3 regions of the Shewanella sp. 10N.261.52.F9 genome follow, and region 1 is predicted to be linked to each of the others. Evidence: predicted binding sites of a transcription regulator. Region 1 holds the regulator's gene; each other region holds the start of a gene.
What was found. The regulator sigma-54, encoded in region 1, starts transcription at its own class of promoters, with help from an activator protein. The targets are predictions, from matches to a motif close to GTTGGCACGNNNNTNGNNT.
Positions count from the first base shown of each region.

Region 2: a site for sigma-54 is predicted at 2,052-2,070, ahead of AB4298_RS08645 (YggN family protein). Genes of this name have one in related genera too.
Region 3: a site for sigma-54 is predicted at 1,610-1,628, ahead of glnA (glutamate--ammonia ligase). Genes of this name have one in related genera too.

Region 1 covers NZ_JBFRNX010000021.1:64,552-71,217, reverse strand. The annotation lists gene mgtE (magnesium transporter) at 1-21, opposite strand, end outside; gene AB4298_RS13575 (HPr family phosphocarrier protein) at 115-390, opposite strand; gene rapZ (RNase adapter RapZ) at 377-1,231, opposite strand; gene ptsN (PTS IIA-like nitrogen regulatory protein PtsN) at 1,440-1,883, opposite strand; gene hpf (ribosome hibernation promoting factor) at 1,886-2,173, opposite strand; gene AB4298_RS13555 (RNA polymerase factor sigma-54) at 2,203-3,663, opposite strand; gene lptB (LPS export ABC transporter ATP-binding protein) at 3,799-4,530, opposite strand; gene lptA (lipopolysaccharide transport periplasmic protein LptA) at 4,530-5,066, opposite strand; gene lptC (LPS export ABC transporter periplasmic protein LptC) at 5,133-5,690, opposite strand; gene kdsC (3-deoxy-manno-octulosonate-8-phosphatase KdsC) at 5,687-6,238, opposite strand; gene AB4298_RS13530 (KpsF/GutQ family sugar-phosphate isomerase) at 6,241-6,666, opposite strand, start outside.
Region 2 covers NZ_JBFRNX010000012.1:198,684-205,349, reverse strand. The annotation lists gene AB4298_RS08650 (LysR family transcriptional regulator) at 1-836, opposite strand, end outside; gene AB4298_RS08645 (YggN family protein) at 1,179-1,994, opposite strand; gene glsB (glutaminase B) at 2,235-3,149, opposite strand; gene AB4298_RS08635 (YggL family protein) at 3,149-3,475, opposite strand; gene trmB (tRNA (guanosine(46)-N7)-methyltransferase TrmB) at 3,526-4,239, opposite strand; gene mutY (A/G-specific adenine glycosylase) at 4,490-5,554, shown strand; gene AB4298_RS08620 (oxidative damage protection protein) at 5,557-5,835, shown strand; gene AB4298_RS08615 (YceI family protein) at 5,927-6,499, opposite strand; gene AB4298_RS08610 (cytochrome b) at 6,622-6,666, opposite strand, start outside.
Region 3 covers NZ_JBFRNX010000008.1:119,652-126,317, forward strand. The annotation lists gene typA (translational GTPase TypA) at 1-1,038, opposite strand, end outside; gene glnA (glutamate--ammonia ligase) at 1,713-3,122, shown strand; gene AB4298_RS06345 (carbohydrate-binding family V/XII) at 3,349-5,550, shown strand; gene AB4298_RS06350 (dicarboxylate/amino acid:cation symporter) at 5,660-6,666, shown strand, end outside.

The DNA.
Region 1 (6,666 bases):
GTCTAAGACTTCAATCGGCATGATTCCCTCACAGGGTCTTTAAAAAGGCGCTTATGTTAACTTAAGTGCTGGTGGAACGGGTGATAATTAAGACGGTCGAGCCAATATCGGTAGTTAACTATCTTCGTCAAACTTGGCATCGATGAGCTGACAAACAGCATCGAGTGCTGTTTGAGCATCTGGGCCCGTTGCCAGTAGTTGAACGGTTTTCCCCATACCCGTCTCTAACATCAATAAGCCTAGTACACTGGTAGCAGAAGCTTGTTTTTCGCCTTGAATGATAGTTATTTTGGCATCGAATTCCGACGCCAAAACTACCAACTTAGTGGCCGCTCTTGCATGAAGTCCCAATTTATTACATAGGGTGATTTCACGCTCAATGGTCGGCATTTTTTAACTCGCGGTGACGGGCTTGTACCTTGTGTTTGCCATGTTTGAAGTGTGCAGCAAGACGCTCAGTAATATACACAGAGCGATGTTGTCCACCAGTGCAGCCAATAGCAATCGTTAAATAGCTACGGTTGTTACGCTCAAGGTCAGGTAGACAGTTTTCAAGTAGATCTTCTATCTGCTTGATAAACTCATTAACTCGTGGACGCTCGTTCAAGAAGTCTTGAACGGGTTTATCGAGTCCAGTCATTGGACGTAAATCAGGCTCCCAATGAGGGTTTGGTAAAAAGCGTACATCAAACATAAAGTCTGCTTCGGTCGGCATACCATGCTTGAAACCAAATGATTCAAAATTGATCATCAACTGTTTATCAACATTGCCTATTAATATTTCACGCACTTGATCGTTTAGATCGTAAATATTAAGACTTGAAGTATCAATGTAGTGATCAACGATATTGGCCAAAGGCTCAAGTAAACGCGCTTCTAATGCAATCGCTTCTTTCAAAGATACATTGTCGTGAGAGAGCGGGTGAAGGCGTCGTGTTTCATTGTAGCGCTTGAGCAGTACTTCATCGCTAGAGTTTAAGAAAAAGCTCAGTAACTGTATGCCTTTAGGCAAAAAGGTAAGATGTTTGACGAGTTCGTCTTTGCTTTCTGGCAAGTTACGGATGTCGACACTGATAGCAACAAACTTAGTATTACCTGATAGTTCGTTAAGTAGTGTGCCCATCATAGGCAATGGGAGATTGTCGACACAGTAGTAGCCGAGATCTTCGAGCATTCTTAGTAAAACAGATTTGCCTGAACCTGAACGACCAGAGACTAAAACAAGCTTCATCGTATGGGTACCTGATTGAAAATTAACTAAATGTTTGAATATGGTAATAATCTTGTATCTATGGATATAGATTAACTTTTTTAAGCTTTAAAGCAAGAAATTAAGCAGATGATGAAGAAGAATAATATAACTGTAATAATTACTTAGGCCTTTAAATTACTGCTGCAAGCTTACGCTATGCGACGAATTTAAAGACCCCAGTAAGATATTATTGGGTAATGACTTGATATAGTTCTGATTCGTTACTGGTTTTTCTCAACTGTTTTAACACTGCTTTGTCATTAAGCTTTTCTGCCATTGAAGACAAAGTTGCTAAATGCTGTTCACACTGCTCAGATGGCACCAATAGGGCAAATAGAATATCAACGGGCTTTTTATCGATTGAGTCAAATGCAATTGGATCTTCGCATTTGACTAAGACCGCCACAGGTCGCTCGATATTAGCCAGCCTTCCGTGAGGGATCGCTATACCGTTACCTATACCCGTGCTACCCATTTTCTCTCTCGCCAATAGACTTTCAAAGATCTCTTGTGAAGACAGGGTAGGGTACTGGACAGCGGCAATATCACTGATTAACTCCAGTACCTTTTTCTTACTGCCCGGAGTGGCGCAGGTAGTGCACTCCGGCTGCAGGATGGTACTTAGTTCCATCGTTAGTGTTTAGTTAGCTTCTCTTTGTGTTTAAGAACCTGACGATCTAGCTTATCTATCAGGGAGTCTATTGCAGCATACATATCTGCATGCTCCGAAGTGGCAAATACTTCCCCTTTTTTCAGGTGGATTTTTGCTTCGGCAATCTGCTGCATTTTTTGTACATTCAAAATAACGTGCACATTATTGATCTGATCGAAATGTCGTTCAAGCTTTGTGAATTTTTCTTGCACGTAGCCGCGCAAAGATTCAGTAATTTCGATGTGATGTCCTGTCAGGTTGATTTGCATATATCGATCCTCCAAGTGCCTAATTTGAGTTATAAACTCTTACGTTGGTTTGAGGGGGGGATCAGCATCGCTTCTCGATATTTTGCGATCGTACGTCTAGCAACTTTAATCCCTTGTTCTGCCAAAAGTTGAGCCATTTTGCTGTCGCTTAATGGTTTCTTTTGGTTTTCAGCTGCGACTAACTTCTTAATAAACGCTCTAATTGCTGTCGATGAACATTCTCCGCCATCGTCAGTACCGACGTGGCTAGAGAAGAAATATTTCAGTTCAAAGATACCTCGTGGGGTATGCATATATTTCTGTGTGGTTACTCGTGAAATGGTTGATTCATGCATTTCAACCGCTTCCGCGATATCATTTAACACCATGGGTTTCATGGCTTCTTCGCCGTATTCGAAAAATCCTTGCTGGAACTTAACGATACAGTTAGTCACTTTTAATAAAGTGTCGTTACGGCTTTCAAGGCTTTTGATAAACCACTTTGCTTCTTGCAGATGTCCTCGAATAAACTGTCCGTCTGCCTGATTAGTCGTACTACGCGCCATCGAGGCATAATGTTGGTTTACGTTAATTTTAGGCATGTAATCAGGGTTTAGCTCAACAACCCAGCGACCTTTTTTCTTGCTAACCGAGACATCAGGAATAACATATTCGTCTTTACTGCGCGCAATCGCCAGCCCAGGCCTTGGGTTTAGGGTTTGGATCAGTGTAATTGCTTCGCGAAGATCATCTTCTTTAAGCTTTGTTTTGCGCATTAATTGCCTGAAATCTCTACCAGCAATTAAGTCTAAATAGTCTTTGATAAGTAATTTTGCGTTGTCGATATGCGGGGTATCTGCCGCATATTGCGCTAATTGGATCAGCAAACACTCACTCAGATTACGCGCTGCAACTCCAATAGGATCAAAGTGTTGTACTCGTTTTAATACGGCTTCAACTTCATCTAGTTCAGTTTCAGGGTCGCCCATCGCCTCTAAGATATCTTCACAGCTTTGGGTTAAGTAGCCGCGCTCATCAATAGCGTCGATAATAGCAGTGGCGATTGCAAGATCGTTATCAGAAAACGGTGTGAGGTTTTTTTGCCATTCAAGGTGTTCGTACAAGCCTTCGCTGGTTTCACCTTGAAAGGGCATATCATCTTCGCGACTAACGCCTGAGCTGGAGTTAGACGATACGGTGTAGACTTCGTCCCATGTTGTATCCATTGGCAGGTCATCTGGCATGGAATCTTGGGTTAATGCATCAGAGGTTTCAACCGTAGCGCTGTCGCGCTCTAGGCTATTAGAATCGTTTGAAGATGGGTCGTCACTATTATCCATGTCGCCATCTGATTGCTCTTCGTCTAACTCGAGTAGTGGGTTAGATTCTAATGCTTGTTGGATCTCTTGTTGCAGCTCTAAAGAAGATAGTTGCAATAGGCGAATAGCCTGTTGCAATTGAGGAGTCATGGTGAGCTGTTGACCCATTTTGAGCTGGAGTGACGCTTTCATCGTACCGCTATTCCCTACACTGTAGTTAAACGTTAAAGCTCGCTGATTGGCGAAGAAAGCTTAAAAACTCAATACATTGATTTTATTTGGAATTGTATTCCGTATTAAGTTTTTAACTTCCAAATGGTGAATTAACTATAGCCTGAATTGTTCACCTAAGTACACTGCTCGAACTTGCTGGTTGTCTAAGATTTCAGCAGGTGTACCTTCGGCAATAAGATTTCCGTGACTCACGATATACGCATGCTCACAAACATCGAGTGTTTCACGCACATTGTGGTCGGTAATTAGTACGCCTAAACCGCGGTTTTTGAGCTGTTCAATAATCTTTTTAATATCAATTACAGAAATAGGGTCAACACCGGCAAAAGGTTCATCTAATAGGATGAATTTGGGGTTGGCTGCTAATGCTCTGGCAATTTCAACACGGCGTCGTTCACCGCCTGATAGTGCCATACCTTGGCTATCGCGAATGTGAGTAATATGGAACTCTTCTAACAGATGTTCGAGTTGTTCTTCACGTTGTTCATTATTGATGTCACTGCGGGTTTGTAGCACCGCCATAATGTTGTCACGTACAGACAGTTTTCTGAAAATACTCGCTTCTTGCGGTAAGTAGCCAATACCTTTACGAGCACGTAAGTGCATTGGGTCTAAAGTAAGATCGTCATCGTCGATAAAAATCTTACCTTTATCGCTTTGAACCAGACCAACAACCATATAGAAAGTGGTTGTTTTACCCGCACCATTTGGTCCAAGTAAGCCAACAATTTGGCCCGTTTTTACGGTTAAGCTAACATCCTGCACAACAGCACGGCTCTTATAGCTTTTAGCTAGATTGGCTGCTTTTAAGGTGATTTGGCTCATTATTGTTCCTGCTGTTGTACTGGTGCTTCAGGCTTTTCTTCCTGATAGGTTTCAGGCTGAATAATGGTGATAACTCTGTCATCTCCTTGGCCAGTACTTTCTGCGATTAGTTGCTGCTTACTGATATTATACTTGATGCGGTTACCTGTAACTTGGCTGCCGTCTTGCTCTAGTGTTGCCTCACCCACTAAAGTCAGTGTGCGTGTGGCTAATTCATAACGGATTTCTTTGGCGCTAGCTGTTGCAGGACGGCCATCATCCATAGTTTGGGTATAAGTTGCTGGCGCGCCTGTAGCGACTAATGTTTTACCGCTTTTATCTTCTTTCGAGAATACACGTAGCTCGTCGGCTTTCATCTTAATAGAGCCTTGTGTAACTTCTACTGGGCCGAAGAAAATAACTTGGTTATTTTTTATATCAGCTTCTTGGCTCGCCGCGGCGATTTTTACTTCTTGCTGCAGATCATCGACCTTAGCAATAGTGTTAAAACTTAACAGACAAAATAGGCCTGCAAGGATAGATTGATTGTATTTCATAATGTCCTTCATACTCGGCTATAGCGTATTGCTGATGCAGCCCAAGTGTTGTTCAATATTGGCGTATTACTTAGCTTCGTAGATCCCTTCTACTTGGCTAACAAGTTTTACGCTCTGGGCATTCAAGTCGGCATATAGCCCCATTCCTTGAATAACAAATTCGTTGCCAGTGACGTGGATCATATCGTCAGAGGTCATGATCATAGTATTGAGATCAAGCTCTAGATAATCAGTTGTTAACGTCTGGATAGGCTCTTCTGGACTAATAGAGTCGATAATAACATTGTTTTCTAAAGTTACCTTACCAGTCACTTTATTTAGGCTACCTTGAGTACCTTTGAGCTGCCATTGAGCTTGGCCATCATCAGGATAAATAAGATAAACAGGTTCGGTAAAATAAGTCATGCTGACACTATCGAAATGCTCCATATGCTTGGCGGTTACTTCGCTATTGATCAGTCCTAATTCGTTGTATTCGATACTACGAAGATCATCAATAATGTAGTCAGGACGTTGACTGACATCAATATCTAGCTGTTGCTCGCTTTTTTTAGACTGCACTTGCCAGTAAAGCAGTAGTGCTGTGCCAAAAAACAAGATAATCGCTAGGGTAACGCGGTTCATATACTCATCCCGTGGGCCGATTCAAACTTGTCTTGGCTTAAGAGTAGTAAGTCTGTGAGTTCACGTAATGCGCCATGTCCGCCTTTAATTTGAGTGGTCATTTTGGCATGTTGCTTTACATACGGATGGCCGTCTGCAACACATACAGATAAACCTACTTGTTGCATTACAGGAAGATCTACCATGTCGTCGCCAATGTAAGCCACTTCTTCAGGGCTTACGTTATAAAGCGATAGTAATTCATGATAAGGGCTTAACTTATCATCCACGCCTTGATATATGTGTGTTACGCCAAGAGCGGTAAATCTATCTTCAACAATTTGTGATTTACGGCCAGTGATGATGGCAACTTGAATGCCGCTGGACAGCACAGATCGCACGCCATAGCCGTCACGAGTGTGAAAGGTTTTAAGCTCTTCGCCACTGTTGCTCATATAGACTAAGCCATCAGAAAACACACCATCAACATCACAGATGAGTAGTTTGATTTTGCTTGCCGCAAGCCAGATATCATCGCTGACAGGACCATAAAAACCTTGTTTTGCCATCTTTAGATAACTCCTGCTTTAACCATATCTAGCATGTTTAATGCGCCGACAGGTTGTTGTTTTTCGTTGATCACAACAAGGCCATTGATGCTTTTAGTATCCATCACTTTCAGTGCTTCTGCGGCCAATACATTGTCAGTAATTGTTACGCAGCCTTTTGTCATCACATCTGCAATGGACGTGGTTCTTAAGTTGACATCAGCATCGATAACACGGCGTAAATCGCCATCGGTAAATATACCCACTAAGGTATTGTTGTTATCGACAACAGCAGTCATACCTAAGCCTTTTTTAGATATTTCGTATAGAGCATCTGTAATACAGATATCATCTCTAACGCTTGGTAGCTCGTCACCTTTGTGCATTACGTCGCTAACCTTTAACAGCAGTTTACGACCTAAGCTTCCACCCGGATGAGATAGCGCAAA
Region 2 (6,666 bases), on a different contig from region 1:
TGTTTACGTCTTGGATAAACAGCTTGTAACGGTAAGTGATGCGTTAACTGCCAGTCTTCTAGAATAGGGACTAAGGTACCTTTTTCAAGCTCATCTTCAAGTAAGTAACTAGCAAGATAAACCACACCTAAACCACTTACCGCTGCAGACTTTAATGCTGGTGCATTATCGACTCTAAAATTACCTGTTACACCAATTTCACAGTAATCATCACCTTGTTTAAACTGCCAAATACTGTGCTCATGCCATTCGCCTTGATATACCAAACAATTATGATCAACTAACTGTTCAGGACGATTGGGTACACCATGTTTTTCAACATAAGAAGGTGATGCTGCCAGTAGGAATTGGCACTTCATTAATGGCCGTGCCACCATACCAAGCGGTAGCTGCTCAGACATAGTCAATAGCAAGTCTAAACCTTCGCTGACGACATCAACTTTATGGTCAAGAAGGCTAACTTGTAATTCAAGTTCAGGGTGTTTTGCCATAAATTCAGGCAAGGCAGGTATTATATGCATGGTACCGAAAGATTGAGAAATACCCACTTTCAATACACCACGAGTTGCATCATTAAGATTATGAACACTAGCAACAGCTTGGTCAGCATCTCTTAATAGCTCTTCACCTTGGGCATATAACAGCTGACCGGCTTCGGTCAAACTTAGACTTCTGGTGGTACGCTGTATTAACTGAACACCCAGTTTGTGTTCCAAGTCGGCAACTTGAGTACTAACTTTAGACTTAGATATGCCTAACTTTCTCGCTGCAGAGCTAAAACTGCCTGCTCGTGCCACATGGGTGAAAATTGCGATTGGTTCTAAAAGTTCTAACATGTAAATCGCCTTAAGGTGTTTACGACAGTAATAGTACTTCCATCGCTAAGACATGAAGTTTCATTTATAAAAACAATATCTTAAGTGAATATATGTACGCTAGAGTAGGATTTTTATTATGAAACCAATTATTGGTTTTTGCTTTTATTTTTAGAAGTATACCAAAAATTCCCCATAACTCATCAAATATGTCATTTTGGGGTTATTACAAGACGATGTTTCAGTGTTGAAATTCAAAAGGTTTTAAAATAGAAAAGCCCCTGCACAAAGGAAGGATGCAGGGGGTGTTGCAAGGCTGTCAAAGGCAACAGGTTAGTCCAGTAAGATTTACTTAAGTACGGTTTACTCTAGTAAAGTCCCGTTCGTTTGCTCCACCAAGGGATAGCTTGCCAATTCAGGGATAGCTGTACGAAGCTGCTTTTCCAATACCACTAAAGACTTAAAGTTTTGACATAGCTTTTCACTACGCGCTTCAATATCATCAGCTTGCTGCTCGATCTGCAGCTCTATTTCTTCGCCAATAGAATCCATTTTTACTGAGAAAGACTGCATTTTTTGCTCAAATGAGTCGCCGTCGCCAGACATCATTTGCGCGCCTAGAGACATCATCATGCTTCCCAAAGAGTTTTGAACTAGCTGTTCCATCTCTTGTTCAAACTCTTCCCCAAAAGCATCTTCTAAAGAAGACTCTGTCGCACCTAGATAAAAAGTATCTCCTTGCTGATAAGCAACCTCTTCAATGCGCTCCTCAAGACCAGCCATCATCTCATCAATTTGCGCCCCAGCACTATCACCAAGAAGCGGAGTAAGCGCTAGACTTACCGCTGTTGAAGCTATTGACACCGCATCATTCACTAACGTAATAACTTCTGGTACTTGCGAAGAAACCTCATGCGAATATTGTTCGACTAAAGCTTGTTGCTGGCTACTAAGTGCAACCTGCTTGCCATTAACAAATAGTTTGTCCATTTCGATACGATATTTTTCATCACCAGTTTCGCTAACAACCAGCTTTTTAGGCTCAACAGTTATATCGTAATTAAGCATGACTTCGCATTCATTATTGACGTCATGCTCACTGTGAGCTGCCACAGTCTGTAAGCTAGACGCTGATAACAATACGGCAGTGATCCCGACTGAGGTAAGTAGTTTTTTCATTGCATTAATCCCTTATCGCTTAGTATCTAAATGATTTATTCAATCTTGACTAGGATAAAGCACAGAGCATGCCAAAATAGCTAAAGCTATGTTTTTAAATGCATTGATAGATATTGCAACTTGAGGTTGTTGATTTTGAATAATCGAATGGATGATATATTTAGCCAATTAAACTAACAATTGGCTAAATATCAAAACTTACTGATATTGCGGTTTTTCTATATCGAGCTGACACTCGATTTAAAATATTGACCGACCTAAAGTCTGGCTCAATGCTTCGAGCATTGCAGTACCAGCTAAGGAGTTACCGTTTGCATCTAACTCTGGAGACCATACGCAAACCGACATATCACCGGGGATTACAGCAATTATGCCGCCACCAACACCACTTTTACCTGGCATACCAACACGATAAGCAAACTCACCAGCGCCATCGTATAGACCCGAGGTAGCCAATAAAGCATTTAATTGCCTATTTTGCACCGGACTAACCAACTGTTTTCCAGCAAGGCTCTTACCTGAATTAGCAAGGTAAAACATGGCACGAGATAGATCTGCGCAACTCATACGTAATGAGCAGTAGTGAAAATAGCTATGCAGTACAGTATCGACATCATTATTAAAGTTGCCAAATGACTTCATCAAATAAGCAATAGCCGCGTTACGTGCACTGTGTTGATATTCAGATGCCGCTACAACTTTGTCGTAACCGACCCGATGATTTTCACTTAAACCCCGCACAATTTCGAGCATACGGTGTTTAGGCGCGCCAAGCCGACTTTGCAGTAAATCTGCAATGACTAAAGCACCCGCATTAATAAATGGATTTCGCGGTAAACCTTTTTCTAGCTCAACCTGCACCAGAGAATTAAATGAGTGACCCGAGGGTTCTTTACCCACACGTGACCAAATTTCATCTTCTTCATACAACATTAGCGCTAAAGTAAGGCTAAAAACCTTAGAGATACTCTGAATAGAAAAGGGCTCGAGATAATCTCCAGCCCCTATAGTGACACCATCAGCGGTTGTCACTGCAATACCCAGTTTATTAGCATCAACCTCGGCAAGTGCAGGAATATAATCCGCCACTTTACCTTGGCCTAAAAGAGGTCGAACTTTTTCGACGACCTCTTCGAGTAATGCCAATTCAGGCATTAACCCCACCAAATATCATAAAGCTCGCCAATCTCGAGATCCGATACTGGTTGTGCGTCAAAGAATGCTTTAACGGCAGCGCGGTTTTCTTCAGTACACTTACCAATACCTTGAGTAGCAATAATACCTTCCCACTCTTTATGACCACCGCCGTGGTAACCAAGGTCTGCAGGTTCAATCACTTCGTCGATAAACTGATCAACGATTGCATCAATTTGCTCTTCTGTTACTGATTCATTAAATGTCCAGTTAACGTCAAATCCAAACTCTTGGAACTCATCTACGCGTAATTTTTTACGTAAGCGACGGCTACGGTTTGCTGCCATGGTTGTTCTCCTAGATAACTTATTTTTAAAGTATATGTTTTTTGGGGCGATTAAACGCGCTCAAACATAAGATCCCAAACACCATGACCTAAACGGTGGCCACGCGCTTCGAATTTAGTTAGTGGACGATGATCTGGACGCTCAACAACGTCACCTGTAGCAGACTGGTTTTTATAACCAGGTGCTGCAGTCATCACTTCCAGCATATGTTCACTGTAGTTTTCCCAATCAGTTGCCAAATGGAATACACCGCCAACCTTAAGTTTACTGCGGATCAGTTCAGCAAAAGGCGCTTGAACGATGCGACGCTTATGATGACGCTTTTTATGCCAAGGATCTGGGAAGAAAAGTTGCACACGAGACAAGCTACCTTCGGCAATGCTGTTCTCTAGCACTTCAATTGCATCATGGTGATAAACACGTAAGTTCGTTACACCAGCTTCTGCAGCTTCAGCTAAACACGCACCAACACCAGGTTTATGCACTTCAATACCAATGAAGTTAAGCTCTGGAGAGGCTTTTGCCATTTCAACTAATGACGCGCCCATACCAAAACCAATTTCTAAAACGGTATCAGCTTCACGGCCAAATACTTCAACTAGGTCGATAGCTTCTGGAGTGTAGTCAAGACCAATTAGCGGCCACTGCTGCTCCATTGCTTGAGCTTGACCTTTAGTTAGGCGGCCCTCTCTCAACACAAAGCTTCTGACTTTGCGAAGGTATTTACCTTCTTCATTGAATTCAGCGGTTGTTACGTCGCTCATTTTCGCCCTCACTTAAGGCTGCGCTAGCATTAGACAGCTATTATTTAAAAAAGAAAGGCATTATCCAAAGTTAAACCTTCAGTGCAAGCCTTATTGTGGCAAAATTATACCAAGAATCTCAGTTTGTGCGAACAGTGGCTTTAGTTTGCCATTAAATCAATAGAATTGTGCCTATCTTTAATTGACTTTGTCACGGATAAACCTAGGTCAGTGCCTTGTTTAAAGCTTTGCCTAAAGTTACACTGCGCCGATGAAAACTACCGCAGCTTTTTCAACTCGAATTATCGAATGGTACGACAACTTTGGTCGTAAACAACTCCCTTGGCAACAAAACAAAACCCCATATAAAGTATGGATTTCAGAGATCATGCTACAACAAACGCAAGTAGCGACTGTTATCCCCTATTTTGAAAAGTTTATTGCCCGCTTTCCTGATATCGAAACCTTGGCCAAAGCAGATCAAGATGAAGTCCTGCATTATTGGACAGGACTAGGTTACTATGCCCGTGCACGTAACTTACATAAAGCAGCGCAAATCATGCAGTCAGAGTTTGACGGTAAATTCCCAACTGACTTTGACCATGTATTAGCTCTACCAGGGATTGGGCGCTCAACCGCTGGTGCGGTGTTGTCTTTATCGCTTGGGCTTAACTTTCCAATTTTAGATGGCAATGTAAAGCGAGTCTTAGCCCGTCATGGTGCTATTGAAGGTTGGCCAGGTAAAAAGCCTGTTGAACAGCAACTTTGGCATCTAACCGAAGCTTTTACTCCGGCAAAAGATATTCAAAAGTATAATCAGGCTATGATGGATATTGGTGCAACAGTTTGTACCCGTTCCAAACCCAACTGCCCACTCTGCCCCGTTGCTATTGACTGCAAAGCCCAATTAAGTGGGCGCCAAAGTGAATTTCCTGGCAAAAAACCAAAGAAAACGATTCCAGAGAAGTCTGCTTGGTTACTGGTCATAGAAAATGAACTGCAAGTTCAATTAGAGAAACGTCCTTCAGCTGGTATTTGGGGAGGGCTCTGGTGTTTTCCACAATTTAGCAGCCGAGTAGAATTAGACTCTTATATTTCAGATAAGCAGTTAAAACTGACTTCACAGCAAGAGCTTTTAGGTTTTAGACATACATTTAGTCACTTTCACCTCGATATCCAGCCAATACTGATACGAGTAAGTGGATATTGCGATAACCAGATCATGGAACAAGCTTCCACTGTCTGGTATAACTTAACTCATCCACCTAAAGTTGGTTTAGCCTCAGCTACCGAGCGAATTTTAGCCGACTTAGGTTCAGTATTAAATAAGGAGTAATCATGGCTCGCACAGTAAATTGCGTGTATTTGAATAAAGAGGCTGAAGGCCTAGGTTTTCAGCTGTACCCAGGGGACTTGGGGAAGCGTATTTTTGACAATGTGAGTAAAGAAGCTTGGGCCCTTTGGCAATCTAAGCAGACCATGCTGATCAATGAAAAGAAATTGAACATGATGAATGTTGATGATCGCAAGTTTCTTGAAGAGCAAATGATCAACTTTTTGTTTGAAGGTAAAGACGTAGAAATCGAAGGCTACGTACCGCAAAAAGATGATGAGTAACACCTAAAGGCTCTATTCACTGCACAATACATAAGGCGCCGCTTAAACTTTTAAGCGGCGCCTTATTACTATAAATAGTATTTCGCTTGGACTATTGTCGGATCCCTTCTATGACCAGATCTAACATTACATTTGCAGATGCAGGTCCTAAATCGACTTTCACATCATAATCCTTTAACGCAAACTCAGTGCTTCCGGCAAAACCAGAACGGTAACCGCCCCAAGGATCTTGTCCCTCTCCTATCATTTGTGCATCAATGGCTAGCGGTTTGGTCACCCCATTAAAGGTAAACTCACCATTAATAACAAAATTTCCGTCACCTTTATCTACTGCCGAAGTAGAAACAAAGCTTGCCTTAGGGAATTGTCCAGTATTTAAAAAGTCACTGCTGCGTAAATGCTTATCACGTTCGGCATGATTAGAATCTACGCTCGCGGTATCAATCGTCACATTCACTTTTGAGTCTGCAATATTATTTGCATCAAAACTAAAGTCGCCTTGAAATTGATTAAAGCGTCCGACAACAAAGCTATAACCTAAATGGCTGACTTTAAATTCAATTGATGCATGTGCACCTTCTGTATCTATTTTATAGTCCGCAGCTTGCACTATATTAGTCATACTCAGAGAAGTGGTAAGTGAAGCAGCGAATGCAACAGCCATAAATTTTGTGTTCATGTTCTATCCTTTGTTGATGATTTCATTTTAATTTTCAAATGAGTGCTTAAATAATTATTTTTAATAAGTGTTTGAATAAATTGCTGATAATGAGTAGTTAAATCAAATTAGCGCCTAACCTTGAGCATTCTGCTCAAGGTTTGATCTTTATC
Region 3 (6,666 bases), on a different contig from region 1:
TACTAGCTCTTGTTGTAGACGCTCAAGAATGTTACGTGAAGTAACGAACTTACCTTCTTTACCAGCGAACGGAGAAGTGTTCACCTGGAAAGTCATGGTTAGAGTTGGTTCATCAACAGATAGAGCTGGTAGTGCTTCTACAGTAGTAGGGGCACAAATGGTGTCAGAAATCTGTAGCTGGCCAAGACCAGTAATTGCAACGATGTCACCAGCATTAGCATCAGATACTTCGTGACGCTCTAGACCCATGTAACCTAATACTTGGCCAATCTTACCGTTACGTTTCTTGCCGTCAGCGCCAAGAACTGTAACTTGTTGGTTAGTTTTAACACTACCACGCTTGATGCGGCCAATACCGATAACACCCACGTATGAGTTGTAGTCGATTTGCGAAATTTGCATCTGGAAATCACCTTCAGCATCAGCATCTGGTGAAGAAACTTTTTCAACGATCGTTTCGAATAGCGGCGTCATGTCAGCGCTAACTTCGTCTGGATCCAATGTTGCAAAACCGTTTAGTGCAGAAGCATAAACGATTGGGAAATCTAGCTGCTCATCAGTAGCGCCTAGGTTGTCGAACAAGTCAAATACTTGGTCAATAACCCAATCTGGACGTGCGCCTGGACGGTCAATCTTGTTAATAACAACGATTGGCTTTAGGCCTTGAGCGAAAGCTTTCTTAGTTACGAAACGAGTTTGTGGCATTGGACCATCAACTGCGTCAACTAGTAGTAATACTGAGTCAACCATAGATAGAACACGCTCAACCTCACCACCGAAATCGGCGTGACCTGGGGTGTCTACGATGTTGATGCGGTAATCGTTCCACTTGATGGCAGTGTTCTTGGCCAGAATCGTGATACCACGTTCCTTTTCAAGATCATTTGAATCCATCACCCGCTCAGTGGCTTCTCCTCGAGACTCAAGGGTTCCTGACTGCGCCAGCATCTTATCAACCAAGGTAGTCTTACCATGGTCAACGTGTGCAATAATGGCGATGTTACGTAAATTCTCTAACACGGCTAAACCTCTTACCATCGGTATAAAATATAGGGGGGTTACTGACAACGACTAAAACCAATCTAGTATAGTAGTTGCAATAAAAAGCGTGACATTCTACTCTAGCTCGGCGTTATCTCACAGGATTATTTTTAACCAATCGTTAAAAATAACTCTTTCGCATTGATTTTTTTCACTCTAACGCCCGCTTTTTATACACTTTTTTATACTTTCCTTGTGTGACACTATTAGTATCTGCTTCCTAGATAAATTCAATATTTAGCGATTTAAAAGTAATTTCAGCCATATTAACCAATAGATTTACGCCTTTTATTCTCTCGCTGTTGACTGTTTTTAATCGCAATAACACTTATTGAAATACAGATGCTATTTCCTTGAGCTACACCCTATAAAATTCGATTTAGCTTAGCTATTCTGTCCGCTCGTTTAAAACGCAAGAGCAAGCCAGCCATAATCTAGTTCACAGGCTGCCTGCACCGTAATAGCGCGTGCACCATATAGATCCATTGCGCGCACCAAAATAGTGCAAAACGCGTTAACCTGAATTATTACGAAAACAAACAACTATTATTATTCAATAAGTTATAATATTGGCACGACTCTCGCTATACAAATATCAGAATCGCGTTAAGCGCTAAATATTTAAAGATAAAACAAAGGGACAACCCTTTACCCTACTCGGAGATTTGAGAATGTCTGCAGAATCAGTTTTACAACAACTAAAAGAACTAGAAGTTAAATTTGTTGATTTGCGTTTTACCGACACCATAGGTAAAGAGCAACACGTTTCAATTCCTACTCACCAAGTTGACGCTGACTTCTTCGAAGATGGTAAAATGTTCGACGGTTCTTCAATCCAAGGTTGGAAAGGCATTAACGAATCAGACATGGTATTGATGCCTGATCCAGCAAGTTTCGTACTTGACCCTTTCACTGCTGAAACGACAGCTAACATCCGTTGTGACATTCTAAATCCAGGCACAATGACAGGTTACAACCGTGACCCACGCTCTATTGCTAAGAAAGCAGAAGATTATTTACGTTCAACAGGTATTGCTGACACAGTGCTGATTGGTCCAGAGCCAGAATTCTTCCTATTTGACGATGTGAAGTTCAGTGCTGACATGTCAGGTTGTTTCTACAAAGTTGACGCAGAAGAAGCAGCTTGGAATTCAGGTACCAGCTACGAAGATGGTAACAAAGGTCACCGTCCAGGGGTTAAAGGTGGTTACTTCCCTGTAGCACCAGTTGATTCTTCACAAGATATCCGTAGTGCTATGTGTTTAGTACTAGAAGAGATGGGTCAGGTTGTTGAAGCGCATCACCACGAAGTGGCGACTGCTGGTCAGAACGAAATCGCAACACGTTTCAATACGCTAACCCTTAAGGCTGATGAAGTTCAGGTGCTTAAGTATGTAGTACATAACGTTGCTCACGCTTATAACAAGACCGCGACATTCATGCCTAAGCCAATCGTTGGTGACAACGGTAGCGGTATGCACGTGCATCAGTCTCTAGCTAAAGACGGCGTAAACCTATTTGCTGGTGACAAATACGGCGGATTGAGTGAAACAGCATTGTTCTACATCGGTGGTGTAATTAAGCATGCTCGTGCTATTAACGCATTTGCTAACCCATCAACTAACTCTTACAAGCGTCTTGTACCACACTTTGAAGCGCCAGTGATGCTAGCTTACTCAGCAGCTAACCGCTCTGCTTCTATCCGTATCCCAGTGGTACCAAGTGCAAAAGGTCGTCGTATCGAAGTTCGTTTTGGTGACCCAGTAGCTAACCCATACTTAGCGTTCTCTGCAATGCTAATGGCAGGCCTTGACGGTATCCAAAACAAGATCCACCCAGGTGAAGCAATGGATAAAGATCTATACGATCTTCCAGCTGAAGAAGCTGCAGAAATCCCAACAGTTGCAACTTCACTAGAAAACGCACTTGAGTGTCTAGATGCTGACCGTGAGTTCCTAACTCGTGGCGACGTATTCACTAACGACTTTATCGATTCTTACATCGCCCTTAAGTCTGCAGACGTTGAGCGCATTAACCAAACAACTCACCCAGTAGAATTCGAGCTTTACTACAGCTTGTAATCCTTGAGTTGAGCCGCTAACCAAGCATTTGGTTAGCCTTTAAGCCCTAAACAGCAATGTTTAGGGCTTTTTTATTAGATCATAATTCCTCTTACACTCTCTCAACCCACTATAGTTATATCAGCGCCATACAAAACTAAATATACCTAATACCAATTGACATAAAGGTGCTGCAAAAACAAGCAACTATGTTAGCTTGTACTTAACTGTAATAGAGGGAGCTATCATGTCTGCACGCATTTCAATCTTAACCAAAACTGTGATTTGGTTGTCATTGCTATTAACGCTCGGCATCTTGCCCGCTAAAGCCATTGAATGGCCACAAGATGTCACCGCCAAAGAAGGCACCATTGTGGTGTATCAGCCACAACCTGAATCATTAAATGGCAATATCTTACAAGGCCGCGCGGCGATGTCACTTGAGTTAATCGACAGAGACGAGCCTATTTTCGGTGCTTTCTGGTTTAGTGCCCGCATCGATACTAACCAAGACGTTGCTACGGTGCGCAATATTGAAGTCACCAAGGTACGCTGGCCAGACTCTCAACCCGCTGATGAGCAGCGATTTACAGAAGTGGTTGAAAAGGAACTTGAAAATAGTCAGTTTGAAATCTCTATGCAGCGTTTATCTGCAAGTCTTGCTAACGCTAAACAAGAAAAACAAAGTCTGGCGGAAATCAAAAGCGATGCCCCCGATATTTTATTTCGTCAACAGCTAGCGGTACTACTTGCTTTTGATGGCACGCCACAATTTAGAGATATTGAAAATAGTCCGTATGAACGCGCACTTAACACCCCTTTTGCCGTTGCACGTAATAAGCAAACCAAAAAACTCTTCCTTAGCAATGGTACGTATTGGTACACGGCTGATAACCCTATGGGGCCATGGCAAGCGACCGAATATCCGCCTGAAGACTTAGTTAAGATGCTCCCTGACTCCAACAACGGCAACGCAGCTACGGCAGATGCCCCCGCTGTCATTGCCGTCGATAAACCAACAGAGTTAGTATCTACCGATGGTAAACCGCAATGGAAAAGCTTAACCGCAGGCAAGCTGCTGTATGTCAGTAATACTGAAACGGCATGGATCCGTGAAACTTCAAGCGGTGAAATGTATCTGCTACTCTCTGGTCGTTGGTTTAAATCTAAAAAAGAAGCAGGTCCTTGGAGTTTCGTCCGCGCAGACAAACTGCCTACGAGCTTTAATGATATTCCGCCAGAATCAGATATCGGTGGCTTACGCGTGTCGGTGGCAGGCACCACTGAAGCCGACCAAGCTATGCTTGATGCACAAATTCCACAAACTGCCGCCATTAAACGTGATGCGGCAAAGCTCAGTGTGCAATATGATGGTGAGCCTAAGTTTGATGCCATTCCCGGCACTAAAGTCGCCTACGCAGTCAACACTGCTACTCAAGTATTAAAAATTAACAACCAATATTATGCTGTTGATAACGGCGTTTGGTTTACAGCATCCAATGCCAAAGGGCCTTGGCAAGTTGCTGATAACATTCCTAATGATGAAATCGCCAAAATCCCGCCAAGCTCACCTGTGTATAACACCACTTACGTTGAAATCTACGACTCAACACCTGAAGTAGTGTATGTCGGTTATACCCCAGGTTATATGTGGTCATACCCTTATTATGGCGTGCCCGTTTATGGCACAGGCTGGTATTACCCTCCGTATTGGGGACGTTACTATTATCCACGACCACCGACTTGGGGTTTACACGTGGGTTATAACCCATGGACAGGCTGGAACGCGGGCGTAAGTTGGAGCAATGGTTTCTTTAGTGTAGGCATAGGTTGGAGTGCCGGATGGGGCAATCACTATTATCCGGGTCGCTGCTGTGGCGGCTACTATGGAGGTGGCTATCGTCGCCCAGTGGTGATTAATACGGGTGATATCAATATTGGTAACAGCGTGAGTATTGGTAATCGCACCAACATCTCTAATAAACTCGCTAATACCAATATTTCCGGCAACAAGCTCACTGGCAACCGAGTCGGTAAAAACAATCTTTATAACCGTCCAGAAACCCGTAATCGCAATGCTGATCCAGCAAAGATTAATAATAAGTTTAAACAAGCCAATCACAACAATGCTCGCACAAATAACGTCTTTGCCGATAAAAATGGCAATGTAGCTAGAGACTTAGATGGAAAATGGCAAAGCCGTGATAAAGGTAGCTGGACACCTGCACCTGAAACACGTCAGAAAATTGAAACAGGGATAAACAATCGTGAAATATCTCAGCCTAAATCTCTGTCTAATCCTCAACCTGCAAGGCCTAACAACCCAGTAAATCGGCCCAACAGTATCAATCGGCCAGTGAATAATCACAACTTTGACCGAGAAGGCCTAAATCGTGCCCGTAACGCCCGTCAGCATGGTTCCATGCGTGAAGGAAGACGCGGACGTTAACAGTCATGGTACTCAAATAGGCCTGCCACACGCAGGCCTCTTTATTTGCTGATTACTGGCTTAACCCATGTCTTGAATATCATCAGACATCATTCACGGAATAATAATCATGTGGCAAAAACTCGCGCCTTATCGCAGCTCATTTATTTTACTTTCAGCATTAATGCTAGGCGGCATAATCGGGATCTTTGCGCCTGAATTTGCCTTAAAACTAAAACCATTAGGCCAGATATTTTTAAACCTATTGTTTATGATTATCGTGCCGTTAGTGGCTATTAGCGTAACCTCATCTATTGCACGCATGACAGACTTAAAACGTCTCGGCGCAATACTAATAACTATTTTTTTAGTATCAATTGTCATGGCTATTATCCCCACACTCGGCATTATCGGTTTAGCATCAATTTACGATCCCGCTCAAGGCGTGACCTTAGATCTACAGCAGCAAATCACTGCTGGCTCTGGGGATATGGATTTTGTCAGCCTACTCACCACTAATGACTTTGTCGGTCTATTATCAAAATCCAACATTTTAGCGTTGATTATTATGTCGGTAATTAGCGGTATCGCGATTGGCCAATCAGGTAAAGATGGTGAGAAAGTCTCAGCCATGCTCGATAGCCTCAATACTGTAATAATGAAAATCGTATCAATCTTAATGGTTGCTGCACCTATTGGTCTTGGGGCTTACTTTGCGTCAACCATGGCCAGTCAAGACAGCGAGCTATTAAGCACCTTTGCCCGCGCAATTGGCTTATTCTTTATCGCAGCAGCGATTTATTACACCTTAGGCAGCACTTTCTATGCATGGCTAGGCGGTGGCTTTAATGGGGTTAAACAGTTTTGGCGTAACGCTATTGAGCCTTCAGCAACGGCTTTAGGCACCAGCTCTTCATTGGCTTCGTTACCGGTAAATATTCGAGCCGCCAATAAAATGGGGCTGCGAGAAGACATCGCCGACATCAGTTTGCCTTTGCTAGTCAATCTTAATAAGGGCGGCGCAGCCATGACCACAGCGCTTAAGATTGTGTTTATCTATTCGATTCTAGGCTTAGATTTTAGCGCCGATGTTTTTGCGATCACAATATTGATTTCAGTGCTGTCAGCCTTTGTGAT